2 regions of the Variovorax sp. PEI5 genome follow, and region 1 is predicted to be linked to the other one. Evidence: riboswitches for the same ligand, from Rfam matches in the RefSeq annotation. Region 1 holds a riboswitch; the other holds the start of a gene.
The links. A riboswitch is a leader RNA that binds a small molecule or an ion and turns the genes downstream of it on or off. The one in region 1 is predicted to bind glycine.
Positions count from the first base shown of each region.

Region 2: it holds a riboswitch for glycine, as region 1 does, so the genes downstream of both, gcvT (glycine cleavage system aminomethyltransferase GcvT) here and AC1MLT_RS14960 (D-amino acid dehydrogenase) in region 1, are expected to answer to the same signal.

Region 1 covers NZ_CM155257.1:3,265,832-3,273,585, reverse strand. Annotated here, with positions in the region: gene AC1MLT_RS14970 (ABC transporter ATP-binding protein/permease) at 1-212, shown strand, start outside; gene queC (7-cyano-7-deazaguanine synthase QueC) at 179-892, opposite strand; gene AC1MLT_RS14960 (D-amino acid dehydrogenase) at 1,034-2,341, opposite strand; glycine riboswitch at 2,409-2,541, opposite strand; gene AC1MLT_RS14955 (cyanophycin metabolism-associated DUF1854 family protein) at 2,670-3,131, opposite strand; gene AC1MLT_RS14950 (cyanophycin metabolism-associated ABC transporter) at 3,128-5,416, opposite strand; gene AC1MLT_RS14945 (cyanophycin synthetase) at 5,543-7,754, shown strand, end outside.
Region 2 covers NZ_CM155257.1:452,886-460,639, reverse strand. Annotated here, with positions in the region: gene pmbA (metalloprotease PmbA) at 1-577, opposite strand, end outside; gene yjgA (ribosome biogenesis factor YjgA) at 647-1,321, shown strand; gene mog (molybdopterin adenylyltransferase) at 1,318-1,920, shown strand; gene AC1MLT_RS02110 (TRAP transporter substrate-binding protein) at 2,043-3,023, shown strand; gene AC1MLT_RS02105 (TRAP transporter small permease) at 3,020-3,553, shown strand; gene AC1MLT_RS02100 (TRAP transporter large permease) at 3,566-4,858, shown strand; glycine riboswitch at 4,901-4,995, shown strand; glycine riboswitch at 5,007-5,133, shown strand; gene gcvT (glycine cleavage system aminomethyltransferase GcvT) at 5,191-6,375, shown strand; gene gcvH (glycine cleavage system protein GcvH) at 6,481-6,852, shown strand; gene gcvP (aminomethyl-transferring glycine dehydrogenase) at 6,893-7,754, shown strand, end outside.

The DNA of each region.
Region 1 (7,754 bases):
GGCGCCTCGACGCCAATGCGCGGTCGACCGAGGGCGCCATCGTGTCGATCGCGCATCGCGCCTCGGTCGGCGCCTTCCACGACCAGCGCTGGACCCTGGTGCCGTCCACCGATGGCACGCCGGATGCGCCCGATGGGCCAGGTACGCCGGGCATGACGGGCACGCCGGATGCGCCGCGCTATCGCCTGGAGCCGTCCCGGGCGCCCACGTAGCGGGCCCAGCCGGTGGCGCGCAGTTCGCACGCCGGACAGCTGCCGCAGCCATAGCCCCAGGCGTGGCGATGCGTGCGGTCGCCCAGGTAGCAGGTGTGGGTCTCCTCGACGATCAGCTCGACCAGCGCATCGCCGCCCAGGCGATGCGCCATCGACCAGGTCTGCGCCTTGTCGATCCACATCAGCGGCGTCTCGATCACCAGCCGGCGCTCCAGGCCCAGCGACAGCGCGACCTGCATCGCCTTCATGGTGTCGTCGCGGCAGTCGGGATAGCCCGAATAGTCGGTCTCGCAGACGCCGGTGACCAGCACCTGCAGGCCGCGCCGATAGGCCAGCGCCCCCGCCAGCGCCAGGAACAGCAGGTTGCGGCCGGGCACGAAACTGTTGGGCAGGCCATCGGCCTGCATCGAGAAGGCGACCTCCTCGGTCAGCGAGGAGCCGCCGAGCTGCGACAGCGCGTCGACCGTGAGCAGATGGTCCTCGCCCAGGCGCGGAGCCCAGTCCGGGAAGCGTTCGCGCAGGCGTTCGCGCACGACGGTGCGCGCGTCGAGCTCGACGCGGTGGCGCTGGCCATAGTCGAAGCCGAGCGTCTCGACGCGTTCGTACTTGGACAGTGCCTCGGCCAGACAGGTCGTCGAGTCCTGGCCGCCGGAGAAGAGGACGAGGGCGGTGGTGTGCATGAGGATGGGGGCCGCTCGAAGACGGCCGGAACGAGGGATGGAGATCGGGATGGCGAAGGCGCGCGGCACTCGCGGCTCGCGCGGCCGGACCGGCGATTTTCGCCCGCCCGCGTCCGGCCCGCCACGCCCTCCCGCGACCCGTCAGTGGGCCGCCGCCGCGCCCAGCCGGGCGCGGGTCTCGCCACGGCCCTGCGGCTGGCCGCAGAACGCGAAGTCGACCTCCGGCCGGCGCCCGGAGATCAGGTCGGCCAGGGCCCGACCCGAGCCGCAGCCGTGGGTCCAGCCGAGCGTGCCGTGGCCGGTGTTCAGGTAGAGCCCGGCCACCCTGCTCGGCCCGATGTAGGGCACGTTGCCCGGCGTCGCCGGACGCAGGCCGGCCCAGTAGGTGGCCAGCTCCGGGCGGCTCATGCCCGGGAACACGTCGAGCGCGCGCCGCACGATGGCCTCGCAGCGCACCGGATTGAGCGCGAGGTCGTAGCCGTTGAGCTCGGCCGTGCCGGCGATGCGCAGGCGGTCGCCGAACCGCGAGTAGACGAGCTTGTACTCGTCGTCGGTCAGGCTCACCGTGGGAGCGCGGCTGGCGTCGAGCACCGGCAGCGTGGCGGAATAGCCCTTGGCCGGATAGATGTCGAGCGACACGCCGGCGCCCCGCGCGAGTCCGGCGCTGAAGCTGCCCAGGGCCAGCACATAGGCATCGGCGGCCAGCACCTCGTAGCCACCGGTCTCGCTCGCGATCTCCACGCCGGTCATGGCGCCGCCCTCGGTGCGCAGGCGCTGCACGCGCACGCCGTAGCGGAAGCTCACGCCGCGCTCGGCGGCCTTCTGCGCGAGACCGGTGGTGAACTTGTGGACGTCGCCCGATTCGTCGGCGCTGGTGTAGGTGGCGCCGGCCAGGCGGGGCCGGATTGCCGCCATCGCGGGGTCCAGGCGCACCACCTCGTCGGCGTCGATGACCTGGCGTTCGCAGCCGAGTTCGCGCATGACGCGCGCCGGCTCCAGGGCCAGGTCGAACTCCTCCGGGCTGGTGTAGAAGTGCAGGATGCCCTTGCTCAGATGGTCGTAGGCGATGCCGGTCTCGCGGCGCAGCTGCTGCAGGCTCTCGCGGCTGTAGGTGCCCAGGTTGAGCAGCTGGATCATGTTGCGCGTCGAGCGCCGGGCGCCGCACTCGGCCAGGAACTTGAGGCCCCAGCGCCATTGCGCCGGATCGGCGCGCAGGCGGAACAGCAGCGGCGCGTCCTCGCGCCCGAGCCATTTCAGCAGCTTGAACGGGGCCGAGGGATTGGCCCAGGGTTCGGCGTGGCTGACGGAGATCTGTCCGCCGTTGCCGAAGCTGGTCTCGCGCGCGGCGCCGGCGTTGCGCTCCAGCACGGTGACTTCATGGCCGGCCTGGCTCAGGTACCAGGCGGTGGCGGTACCGATCACGCCGGCACCCATCACGATCACTTTCATCATCGACTCCAATGCAAAAACAGGACGAAAAGAAACGAGGAAGGGCCGACGACCTGTTGGCTAGGTCGTCGGCCCCACTGTCCTTTTGCCTGAGAGATTCGCCGGCATCGCCACGTGTGGGGCGATGCCGGGTTGCACCTTCGGCGGCTGCTGGCGCCTCGCTCTCGCGGGATGCTGCGGCACTCTCCAGTTTGATGATGTGTCCAGTACGGGACCTGAGCGTTTCGGGGTTGCGCCTTCGGTAGGGCGGCCCGGGGCCGCCGCTTCTCCTGGAGCGCCGATTATGCCGAGCGGCGTCGGATCGTCCAACCCCGCATCGCCACCGGGGTCAGAGGAAGCGCTCGAGCAGCTTGCGCGAGGCGCGGTCGAGCGCCTTCGGATCGGGCACCCGGAACTGCAGGCCCTGGGCGCTGGCGATCAGCAACGCGCCGCCTTCGAGCCGACGGATGTCCTCCTCGGCCTTGAGCACGAAGCGCGTGTCGCCCCGGTCGGTGCTCACGGTCCAGGTGCTGGGCACGCCGAAGCTGGAGACGGCGTGCAGCCGCGTCAGCGTCGGCGCGAAATCGCGCGCGGCGAGATCGGCCTCGAGCAGTTCGCGCAGGGCCGGCGGCAGCCGGTCGATGCGGTCGATCCAGGCCCGCTCCCGGCCATCGGCGCCGACCAGCGACAGGCCGGTCTCGGGCCCGGTGAGGGGAAAGGCGCGCACCGGCACGATGCCTTCGTGGCGCACGCCCTCGGCGTCGATGAGGATGATGCGACCGAAGGGGTCGCGTTCGAGTCGGAAGTTCATACATCTCCGGAGGGGTGCGCCGCATGCGTGCCGAGGGCCACCGCCACGGCCACGCGCTCCTCGGTCGCGCGGTCGGTGCGCTTCTCGCTCTCGGCCTGGCGCAGCTGGGCCTGGTAGAGCCGCCAGTAGGCGCCCTTCTGCTCCATCAGCATGTCGTGCGGACCGACCTCCACGATCTGGCCGCGGTCCATCACCACCAGCCGGTCGGCCTTGCGCAGGGTCGAGAGGCGGTGCGCGATGGCGATGGTGGTGCGGCCCTGCACCAGGTTGTCGAGCGCCTTCTGGATCTCCTTCTCGGTCTCGGTGTCGACCGCCGAGGTGGCCTCGTCGAGGATCAGGATGCGCGGGTCGATGAGCAGCGCGCGGGCGATGCTGATGCGCTGGCGCTCGCCGCCCGACAGGCCCTGGCCGCGCTCGCCGACGAGCGAGTCGTAGCCATGCGGCAGGCGCAGGATGAAGTCGTGCGCGTGGGCCGCGCGCGCCGCCGCGACGATCTCCTCGCGCGTGGCCTCGGGCCGGCCATAGGCGATGTTCTGGGCGATGGTGCCGAAGAACAGGAACGGCTCCTGCAGCACCAGCCCGACGTGGCGCCGGTAGTCGGCGACGGCGAAGCGCCGGATGTCGGTGCCGTCGACCAGCAGCGCGCCGTCGGTGACGTCGTAGAAGCGGCAGATCAGGTTGACCAGGGTGCTCTTGCCCGAGCCGCTGTGGCCGACCAGGCCGATCATCTCGCCCGGCTCGATGGTCAGGTCGAGGTTGCGGATCACCGAGCGCGAGCCGTAGCGAAAGCCCATGCCCTTCATCTGGATGCGTCCCTGCACCTTCTGCAGCGGCACCGGATGGGCGGGCTCGGGCACGTTGCTCACGTGGTCGAGGATGTCGAAGATGCGCTTGGCGCCAGCGGCCGCCTTCTGCGTCACCGAGACGATGCGGCTCATCGAATCCAGCCGCGTGTAGAAGCGGCCGATGTAGGCGATGAAGGCGGTGAGCACGCCCACCGTGATGCGACCGCGCGCCACCTGCCAGATGCCGAAGGCCCAGACCACCAGCAGGCCGATCTCGGTCAGCAGCGAGACGCTCGGCGTGAACAGCGACCACATGCGGTTGAGCCGGTCGTTGACCTGCAGGTTGTAGCGGTTGGCCTCGCGGAAGCGGTCGGCCTCGCGCTTCTCCTGGGCGAAGGCCTTGACCACGCGGATGCCGGGGATGGTGTCGGCCAGCACGTTGGTGACCTCGCTCCAGACGCGGTCGATCTTCTCGAAACCGGTGCGCAGGCGATCGCGCACGAAGTGGATCATCCAGGCGATGAAGGGCAGCGGCACCAGCGTGACGACCGCCAGCAGCGGGTTGATCGACACCAGGATGGCGGCGGTCATGACGATCATCAGCACGTCGGTCAGGAAATCGAGCGCGTGCAGCGACAGGAAGACGTTGATGCGGTCGGTCTCCGAGCCGATGCGCGCCATCAGGTCGCCGGTGCGCTTGCCGCCGAAGTAGTCGAGCGGCAGCGTCAGCAGGTGCTCGTAGGTGGTGGTGCGCAGGTCGGCGCCGATACGCTCGGACACCAGCGCCAGCAGGTAGGTGCGGGCCCAGCCCAGGGCCCATCCGGCCAGCGCCGCCGCCAGCAGCGCCGACAGGAACAGCGCCACCTTCTCGAAGGCGATCTGCTGCCCGTTCTGGAACGGGATCAGGATGTCGTCCATCAGCGGGATCGTCAGGTAGGGCGGCACCAGCGTCGCGGCGGTCGAGGCCAGCGTCAGCAGGAAGCCGCCGATGAGCTGCTTGCGGTAGGGCCTGGCGAAGCGCCCGAGCCGCAGGAGCACCCAGGTCGAGGGCGGCGTGGCAGGCTGGCGCGAGGCCGGCAGCGTGTCCTCGTCGTCCGTCGCGCCCGACCCCGTCGCGCTCGCGCCGATGCCCGCGACCTGGCGCTCGAACAGCTTGAGCAGGGCCAGCGCCTCGGCCTGTTGCGCCAGCGTGTAGCGCCAGCGCCCGAGCCGGCCCCGGGCATCGACGAGGTCGAAGGTGCCGATGCCCGCGTGGTCCGTGAGCTGCAGCGCCAGGCCCTCGCGCGCGAGCTCCCAGTCGCGCCAGGTGCCGTCGGATTCGCGCGCCAACAGGCGATGGTCAGTGAGCGCCAACAGTCCATTGCTGAAATGCAGTCGGGCATCGAGGTCAACCGTCAGACGCGCCAGAACGTTTTCAACCATCGTGAGCTGGGCCTCCAGCCCATCTGGCGCCATTTCTGCCACGCCCTCCCGGGACTCGACTGGATCGTGATGTTGCATTGTGTTTCTGTCTCTGTGCCCCGGAAAAATCGCCCCTCGGCCTGCGCCGGGCTTCGATTCTGAGCCATTCCCATGGTCGCCATCGAATCCGCCCGCGTGCCCGGCCCCAGCACCTCGAACGTTTGCATGACCCGTTTCGACGACATCCGCCTGACCCGCATCCGTTACCTGCGCGGCCCCAATCTCTGGACCTACCGGCCGGTGCTCGAAGTCTGGGTCGATCTCGGCCGGCTCGAGGATTTCCCCTCCAATCTCATCGACGGCCTGACCGGGCGCCTGACGACCCTGCTGCCGGCGCTCGTCGAGCATCACTGCGGCGTCGGCGAGCGCGGCGGCTTCATCCAGCGGCTCAACGAAGGGACCTGGGCCGGCCACGTGCTCGAACACGTGGTCATCGAGCTGCTCAACCTCGCGGGCATGCCCACCGGCTTCGGGCAGACCCGCAGCACCGCGCGCCACGGCGTCTACCGGATGGTGTTCCGCGCCCGTGACGAGCAGGTCGCCCGCGTGGCCCTGGCCGAGGGCCATCGCCTGTTGATGGCGGCGATCAACGACACCCCCTTCACGGCGGCCGACGTGCAGTCCGCGGTCGACGCGGTGCGCGGCAAGATGGAGGACTGCTACCTCGGCCCGAGCACGGCGGCCATCGTCGCCGCCGCCACCGACCGCGGCATCCCGCACATGCGCCTGAACGACGGCAATCTGGTGCAGCTGGGCTATGGCGCCATGCAGCAGCGCATCTGGACGGCCGAGACCGATCACACCAGCGCCATCGGCGAATCGATCGCCAGCGACAAGGAACTCACCAAGTCCCTGCTGCAGAGCTGCGGCGTGCCGGTGCCCGAGGGCCGTGTGGTGGCGGATGCCGAGGAGGCCTGGGAAGCCGCCGAGGACATCGGCGTGCCGGTCGTGGTCAAGCCGTCGGATGCCAATCATGGGCGCGGCGTGTCGCTCGAACTCCATACCCGGGAGGAGGTGATGGCCGCCTATGCCGTGGCCGAGCCCGAGGGCAGCGACGTGATGGTCGAGCGATTCGTGCGCGGCCACGAGCACCGCCTGCTGGTGGTCGGCGGCCAGGTGGTGGCGGCGGCGCGCGGCGCCTTTGTCACCATCACGGGCGATGGCGCGTCGAGCGTCCGCGAGCTCATCGACAGCCAGCTCAACAGCGATCCCCGGCGCGGCGCCCTGGAGGAATATCCGCTCGACTTCATCGACCTCGCCACCGACGCCAAGCTGCAGCTCGAACTCCAGCGCCAGGCGCTCGATGGCGACGGCGTGCCGGCCGCCGGCCGCGTGGTCACCATCCAGCGCAACGGCAACCTGGGCGCCGACTGCACCGACCTGGTCCACCCCGACGTCGCGCACGCCGCGGTCCTGGCCGCGCGCATCGTCGGCCTGGACGTCGCCGGCATCGACCTGGTGGCCGAGGACATCGGCCGTCCGCTCGCGGCCCAGCGCGGTGCCATCGTCGAGGTCAATGCCGGCCCCGGCCTGCTGATGCACCTGAAGCCGGCCGTGGGCTCGCCGCGCCCGGTCGGCCGCGCGATCTGCGACCACCTGTTCCCCGAGACCGGCGACGACACGCTGGCCGGCCGCATCCCCGTCGTCGGCGTGGCCGGCTCGCGCGACACCGCCGTCCTGGCGCGCCTGGTGGCCTGGCTGATCGGCCTGAGCGGCCATCACACCGGCCTCGCCTGCCGCGACGGCCTGTTCCTGGATCGCCGTCGCGTCGATGCGCGCGACAGCGCCCACTGGGACGCCGGCCATCGCCTGCTGGTCAACCGCGCCGTGCAGGCCGTGGTGATCGAGAACGGCGCGCGCACCATCCTGCGCGATGGCCTGGCCTACGACCGCTGCCAGGTCGGCATCGTCAACGACCTCGAAGGCTTCGGCGGCCTGGACGAGTTCGACATCACCGAGAGCGACCAGCTCGTGCGCGTGCTGCGCACCCAGGTCGACGTGGTGCTGCCCGGCGGCACCGCGGTGCTCAACGCCACCGACCCGCGCGTCGCCGCCCTGGCGCCGCTGTGCGACGGCGACGTCATCCTCTACAGCGAGGACGATCGCGCCACCGCCCTGGCCGCGCATCGCGAGGCCGGTGGCCGCGCGGTCCTGATCCGCCAGGACCGGGTGGTGCTGTCCTCCGGTGGCGGCGAGTCGTTCCTCCCGGGCCTCGGCCGGCTGACCGTCTGGCGCGCGACGCACGTCGGCGTGACGCTGGAGAGCCTGCTCGCCGCGGTGGCGGCCGTCTGGGCCCTGGGCATCCCGCTCAATCTGATCGGCGCCGGCGCGGAGGCCTTCGAGTCCGACCTGCAGGCGGCCCTGGCCTCGCTGCAGC
Region 2 (7,754 bases), 750 kb from region 1:
CCGAGATCGAGTGGCGCGAACTCGCGTAGCCGCCCCGGAAGCCGTGCGTGTGGGCGCTGAAGAAATGGCTCTGCTGGGCCGACACGCCCGCGCCTTCGCTGTTGGTGATGCGGCTGTCGGTCGAGAGCGCGGCGGCCTCGCATTCGAGGGCCAAGGTGGCGGCGCGCTCGCTGTCGATGTCCCAGGGGTGGAACAGGTCGAGGTCGGGCTGCTCGCGCACGATGTCGGCTTCGTCGGGCAGGCCGCTGAGCGGATCCTCGGCGGTGAAGCGCGCGATGTCGTAGGCCGCCTGGACGGTCTGCGCGATGGCGGCGTCGGAGAAGTCGGAGGTGCTGGCATTGCCGCGCCGGTTGCCGATGTAGACCGTGATGCCGAGCGACTTGTCGCGGTTGCGCTCGACGTTCTCGAGTTCCCCCTTGCGCACCGAGACGCTCAGTCCGCAGCCTTCGGAGGCCTCGGCGCCGGCGTTGGTGGCGCCGAGCTTGCGGGCATGGTCGAGGGCCGAGTCGACCAGGTTCTCGAAGAAGGAGCGGCTGTAGGCGAAGCCGGATTCGGCGCGCGAAGTGGATGTCGTCATGTGTTGGCTATGATACTTGCGCCCCCCTTTCCCTCTCTCCCGCGGTCCTTTGCGGCCAGCCATCGACCTATGTCCCGCAAACCCAAAAAAGGCTATTACGTGCGCGGCGAGTTCGTTGCCGAAGGCAGCGAACTCGACCTCGAACTCAAGCGCGAGCTCAAGGGCACCGACGAAGCCAGCAAGACCGACCTGAAGCGCGAGAGCGCCGAGCTGCAGAGGATCGGCGAGGACCTGCTGGGCCTGCGCCCCGGCCTGTTCGACAAGCTGCCACTCAGCGAGAAGTTCGTCGACGCCGTGGTGGAGGCGCGCCGCATCACCAATTTCGAGGGCAAGCGCCGCCAGATGCAGTTCATCGGCAAGCTCATGCGCGGCCTCGACGCCGCCACGCTCGACCTCGTGCGCGCCGCGCTGGAGGAGCAGCACCGCGCGCCGGCCGAGGAGACCGCCACGCTGCACGAGGCCGAGCGCTGGCGTGATCGCCTGATCGCCGACGACGAGGCCTTCGGCGGCTGGATCGAGAGCCACCCGGCCACCGACAGCCAGCAGCTGCGCGCCCTGGTGCGCCAGGCCCGCAAGGACCTGAAGGCCGGACCGGCCGGCGAGGCGCCGCGCCAGGGCAAGGCCTACCGCGAGATCTTCCAGGTCGTGCGCGCCCAGCTCGCCGGTGCCGACGCACAGGCCGATGGAGATGATGACGAGGCCGAGGACGGACGCGATCCGGCCGTGCGCGGGACCGGCGCATGAGCGCGGCGCAGAGCGCCTTCGAGCCGGTGCGCATCGGCATCGTCTCGGTCAGCGACCGGGCCTCGAGCGGGGTCTACGCCGACCAGGGCCTGCCGGCCCTGCAGGACTGGCTCACGCGCGCCCTGCGCAACCCCATCACCTTCGAACCCCGCCTGATCCCCGACGAGCAGGCCGTCATCAGCGCGACGCTGATCGAACTGGTGGAGGCCGGCTGCTCGCTGGTGCTGACCACCGGCGGCACCGGCCCGGCGCCGCGCGACGTCACGCCCGAGGCGACATTGGCCGTCGCGCATCGCGAGATGCCCGGCTTCGGCGAGCAGATGCGCCAGATCGGACTGCGTTTCGTGCCGACGGCGATCCTGTCGCGCCAGGTCGCGGTGCTGCGCGATCGCAGCCTGATCCTGAACCTGCCGGGCCAGCCCAAGGCCATCGCCGAGACGCTCGAGGGCCTGCGCGATGCCGCCGGCGCGCCGATGGTCGCGGGCATCTTCGCGGCGGTGCCCTATTGCATCGACCTGATCGGCGGCCCCTACCTGGAAACCGATCCTGCGGTCTGCGCCGCCTTCCGGCCGAAGTCGGCGCGCCGGCCGGTGGCCTGACCAATTCCGGTGGTTTTTCGTGCGCGCGTCCGTGTAACCCCCGACGCGCAAAGCACTCCGGGTACCGCATAGTCCGGCGGGGCGCCGCTTGAGCGTCCGACTCTCCCGGAGACATCGAACCCATGAAGAACGGCATCCTCGCCACCAGCCTCGCCCTGACCCTCGGCCTCGCCGGCGCTGCGGGCGCCCAGGCCCAGACCACCACCCTGAAGATCGGCTACGCCACGTCCAAGGAATCGCACTACGGCGTCGGCTCGACGGTGTTCTGCGACGAGGTCGAGAAAGGCACCCAGGGGCGCTACAAGTGCCAGCACTTCGCCAATTCGGCGCTCGGCGGCGAGCGCGAGCAGATCGAGGCGATCCAGCTGGGCACGCAGGACCTGCTCAACACCTCCACCGGCCCGGTCGGCAACTTCGTGCCCGAGGTCCGCATCGTCGACCTGCCCTTCCTCTTCCGCGACTACGACCATGCACGCAAGGTCATGGACGGCCCGATCGGCCAGGACCTGCTGACCAAGTTCCCGAGCAAGGGGATCATCGCGCTGGCCTGGACCGAGAACGGCTTCCGGCACATGACCAACAGCAAGCGCGACATCGTCAAGCCGGCCGATGCCGCCGGGCTGAAGATGCGCACCATGGAGAACAAGGTGCACATGGACGGCTATCGCACCTTCGGCATCCTGCCCACGCCGATGGCGTTCCCGGAGCTGTTCGGCGCCCTGCAGCAGGGCACGGTCGATGGCCAGGAGAACCCGATCCCGGTGATCCTGGCGTCCAAGTTCTCCCAGGTGCAGAAGCACCTCTCGCTGACCGGCCACGTCTACTCGCCGGCGCTGCTGCTGATGTCGCCCCGGACCTGGAACAAGCTCTCCGACGCCGACAAGAAGATCTTCGTCGCGGCGGCCCAGACCGCCGCCGTGGCCCAGCGCAAGAAGGTCAACGACGACGAGAACACCGGCATCGCGCAGCTGGAGTCGCAGGGCATGAAGGTCACGCGCACCGTCGACTCCACCGCCTTCCGCGAGGCGCTCAAGCCGGCCTACGTCGGCTACGCCAAGGAATTCGGCGCCGACAACATCAAGAAGATCACCGACGTCAAGTGAGCGCGACCCACGCCGCCGTGCACGCCTTCGAGCGCCACTTCCTCACCGCCAACCGCTGGGCGCTGATCCTGCTGCTGGCCGCCATGTCGGTCATCATCTTCGTCAACGTCGCGTTGCGCTACCTCACCAGCCATTCGCTCGAATGGGCCGAGGAGGTGTCGCGCCACATGATGATCTGGCTGACCTTCCTGGGCGCCGGGCCGGTGCTGCGCTATGGCGGCCACATCGCGGTGGAGAACCTGCAGGACGCGCTGCCCGCGCGTGGCGGCATGGCGCTGCGCGCCGTCGTCGCGGCCCTGCTGTTCGCCTTCTTCGGCTTCCTGGTCTGGTATGGCTGGCTGTACATGCAGCGCACCATGTTCCAGCTGACGGCGGTCACGCAGATCCCCTTCGCCTATGTCTACAGCGCCATGCTGATCGGCGGCTTGCTGCTGATCGTGCATTTCCTGTTCGTCGTGAAGAGCTACGTGCTGCGACGCGAATTCCGCTCCGACGCGCATTTCGACGCGACCGCGAGTGCCTCGCTGTGACGGGGGGTCGCCATGGACGCTAGCGTCGTCCTGATCGTCTCGGCCTGCCTGTTCCTCGCCATCGGGGTGCCGGTGGCGTTCGCGCTGGGCATGGCCACGGCCGCCACGCTGATCCTGGCGGAGAGCTATCCGCTGATCGTGCTGCTCAAGGAGACCTTCACCGGCATCGACAGCTTCCCGCTGATGGCGGTGCCGTTCTTCATCCTGGCAGCCGAGCTGATGAGCGGCGGCTCGCTGACCGAGGTGCTGCTGCGCTTCGCCGGCCAGTTCGTCGGCCACAAGCGCGGCGGCCTGGGCTACACCAACGTGGTGTCGCTGACCTTCTTCTCGGGCATCTCCGGCTCGGCGCTGGCCGACGCGGCCGGGCCCGGCTCGATGCTCATCAAGATGATGAGCAAGGCCGGCTACGACCGTTCCTACGCCGCCGCGCTGACCGCCTCGACCGCCATCGTCGGGCCGATCATCCCGCCCTCGATCATCATGATCATCTACGCGCTGCAGGACGAGACGGTCTCGGTCGGCTCGCTGTTCGTGGCCGGCATCCTGCCGGGCATCCTGATCGCGGTGGCGATGTGCGCGGTCAACTTCCACGTCTCGAAGAAGCGCAACTACCGGGGCGACGGCCGGCTGCCGCCCTTGCGCGAGATCCTGGTGACGAGCTGGAAGGCGCTGCCGGCGATCCTGCTGCCGGTGGTGATCCTCGGGGGCATGCGCGCGGGCTGGTTCACGCCGACCGAGGCCTCGGTGGTGGCGGTGTTCTACGCCCTGCTGTGCGGCAAGTTCGTCTACCGCACGCTCGAATGGAAGGCGCTGCCCAACATCCTGGAACGCTCGGCGCTGCTGTCGGCCTCGGTGCTGATCATCATCGGGCTGTCGGCCTCCTTCGCCTGGGTGCTGACCATCGAAGGCATCCCGCAGCAGATGGCGGAGTGGCTGATCTCCATGAACCTCTCGCCGTGGATGTTCCTGATCATCGTCAACGTCTTCCTGCTGCTGTTCGGCATCTTCATCGAGCCGCTGCCGGGGGTGATGGTGCTGGCGCCGATCCTGGCGCCGGTGGCGATCAAGCTGGGCGTGGATCCGGTGCACTTCGCCATGATCGTGATCTTCAACCTCACGCTGGGCATGATCACACCGCCGGTGGGCGGACTGCTGTTCGTCACCTGCAACGTGTCGAAGGTGCCGATGTCGCAGCTCGTGCGCGAACTCGTGCCCTTCCTGTGGGCGCACGGGGTGGTGCTGGTGCTGCTGACCTTCGTGCCGGCGCTCAGCACCTGGCTGCCGCGCGCGCTCGGTTTCAAGTAGCGACACTCCCGCGTCCGGCGGGCGCGGGATCCTCCACTACACTCGTCCGGGTCAGGAGAGCGTCTTCCCCCCGGGAAGGCCGCCGAAGGCGCAGGATCAGTTCCGAACGCTCAGGTACCCAGGACTGACGAGGCGCCCGTCGACCGGGCGTTTCCTTGCTGGAGAGAGACCGGTACGCGCCGCAGGGCGACGAAGCCGGTCCACCGAAGGAGCAACCCCCGAGCCGGTGTCCGGGCGGGGCGAATCTCTCAGGTAGAGCGGACAGCAGGGGTGGCCCACGGCTTGCGAGCCGTGGAATTCGATCCGCCCCTCGTGTGCACCGGAGAGCACCCATGACCGCCACTGCCCCCGCCCCCGCCCCCGCTTCCATCGAGCCGCAGCCGTTGCGGACCACGCCGCTGCACGACCTGCACGTCGCCCTCGGCGCCCGCATGGTGCCCTTCGCCGGCTACTCGATGCCGGTGCAGTACCCGGCCGGCCTGGTCGCCGAGCACCGCCACACCCGGGCCGCCGCCGGCCTGTTCGACATCTCCCACATGGGCCAGCTGCGCCTCGTCGGACCCGATGCCGCCGCCGCCTTCGAGACCCTGATGCCGGTCGACGTGATCGGCCTGGCGCCCGGCCGGCAGCGCTATGGCCTGCTGCTCGACGACGATGGCGGCATCCTCGATGACCTGATGTTCTTCAACGAAGGCGGCGGCTCGCTCTTCGTCATCGTCAACGGCGCCTGCAAGGCGGCCGACCTGGCCCATCTCCAGGCACGCATCGGCGCGCGCTGCGAGGTCCAGCCCCTGCCCGACCACGCCCTGCTCGCGCTGCAGGGCCCGCAGGCGGCGGTCGTGCTGGAGCGGCTGTCGCCGGGCAGCGGGCGCTTCGTCTTCATGACCGGCGGCGCGGTGCGCATCGGCGCGGGCGACGCCGCCATCGGCGCCTTCGTCACGCGCAGCGGCTACACCGGCGAGGACGGCTTCGAGATCTCGGTGCGCGCGGCCGATGCCGAGCCGCTGGCCCGCCTGCTGCTGGCGCAGCCCGAGGTGCTGCCGATCGGCCTGGGCGCGCGCAATTCGCTGCGCCTGGAGGCCGGCCTGTGCCTGCACGGCCACGACATCGACCGCACCACGACGCCCGTCGAGGCCGCGCTCGGCTGGGCCATGCAGAAGGTGCGGCGCACCGGCGGCGAGCGCGCCGGTGGCTTTCCCGGCGCCGAGCGGGTGCTGGCGCAGCTCGACGCGGCCGCCGCCGGTGCCGCGTCCGGACGCCGGCGCGTCGGCCTGGTCGCGCTCGAGCGCATCCCGGTGCGCGACGGCACGCCGCTCGAATCGGTCGATGGCCAGCCGGTCGGCCAGGTCACCAGCGGCCTGCTGGCACCCACCGTCGACCGGCCGATCGCGATGGGCTACGTGCCCGTGGCGCTGGCCGCGCCGGGCACCCGCCTGCAGGCGCGCGTGCGCGGCAAGGCGGTGCCGATGGAGGTGGTGGCCCTGCCCTTCGTGCCGGCGCGCTATTTCCGCGGCTGATCCGTCGCCTCCACCGACGCCGGGCCCGACGCGCATCCCCTTTCCTTTCCTTTTCCTTTTCCTTTTCCTTTTCCATTCCACCTTCCCTTTCCCAGGAGCCTTCCCATGACCGTCAAGTTCACCAAAGACCACGAGTGGGTCGAGACCACCGGCGCCGATGCTGCCACCGTCGGCATCACGGTCCATGCCCAGGACGCGCTCGGCGACGTGGTGTTCGTCGACCTGCCCGAGGTCGGCAAGACCTATGCGCAGGGCGAGGTCGCCGGCGTCGTCGAGTCGGTCAAGGCCGCCGCCGATGTCTTCATGCCCGTCTCGGGCGAGATCATCGAGGTCAACGAGGCGCTGCGCGCCGATCCCGGACTGGCCAACAGCGATCCGCTGGGCACCGGCTGGTTCTTCAAGGTCAGGCTGTCCGATGCCGCGCAGGTCGAGGCCCTGCTCGACGCCGACGCCTACGACGCCTTCGCCGCCGAATGAGGCCCTCGGCGCCGACCCCGCAGCCCTCCACGTGACCGCCATGCCATCCAACGACTTCCTCCTGCCGGCCGATCTCGACACCGCCGGCGAATTCATCCCCCGGCACATCGGCATCGCGCCGGCCGACGAGGCGCGCATGCTGCCGGTCATCGGCTCGGCCACGCGCGCCGAACTCATCGACGGCATCGTGCCGGCGGCGATCCGCCGCACGCGGCCGATGGACCTGCCCCCGGCGGCGAGCGAGGCCGAGGCGCTGGCCGAGCTCAGGGCCATGGCGGCGCAGAACACGGTCGCGCGCAACTTCATCGGGCAGGGCTACTACGGCACCCACACGCCGGGCGTGATCCTGCGCAACATCCTGGAGAACCCGGCCTGGTACACGGCCTACACGCCCTACCAGGCCGAGATCTCGCAGGGCCGCATGGAGGCCCTGCTCAACTTCCAGACCATGGTGTGCGACCTCACGGGCATGGCGATCGCCAATGCCTCGATGCTCGACGAGGCCACCGCCGCGGCCGAGGCCATGACCCTGGCGCGCCGCAGCGTGAAGGCCAAGAGCGCCGTCTTCCTGGTCGCCGGCGACTGCCATCCGCAGACCATCGAGGTGCTGCGCACACGCGCCGCGCCCCTGGGCATCGAGCTCAAGGTCAGCACCGCCGCGCAGTCGCTGCCGCAGCTGATGGAGGCGGGCGATTTCTTCGGCGCGCTGGCGCAGTACCCGGCCACCACCGGCCAGGTGCACGACCTGCGCGCCCTGGCCGGCCTCGCGCACCGCCACGACGCCGCCCTGTGCGTGGCGGCCGACCTGCTGGCGCTGACCCTGCTGGTGCCGCCGGGCGAGTGGGATGCCGACATCGTCTGCGGCACCACGCAGCGCCTGGGCATGCCGATGTGCAACGGCG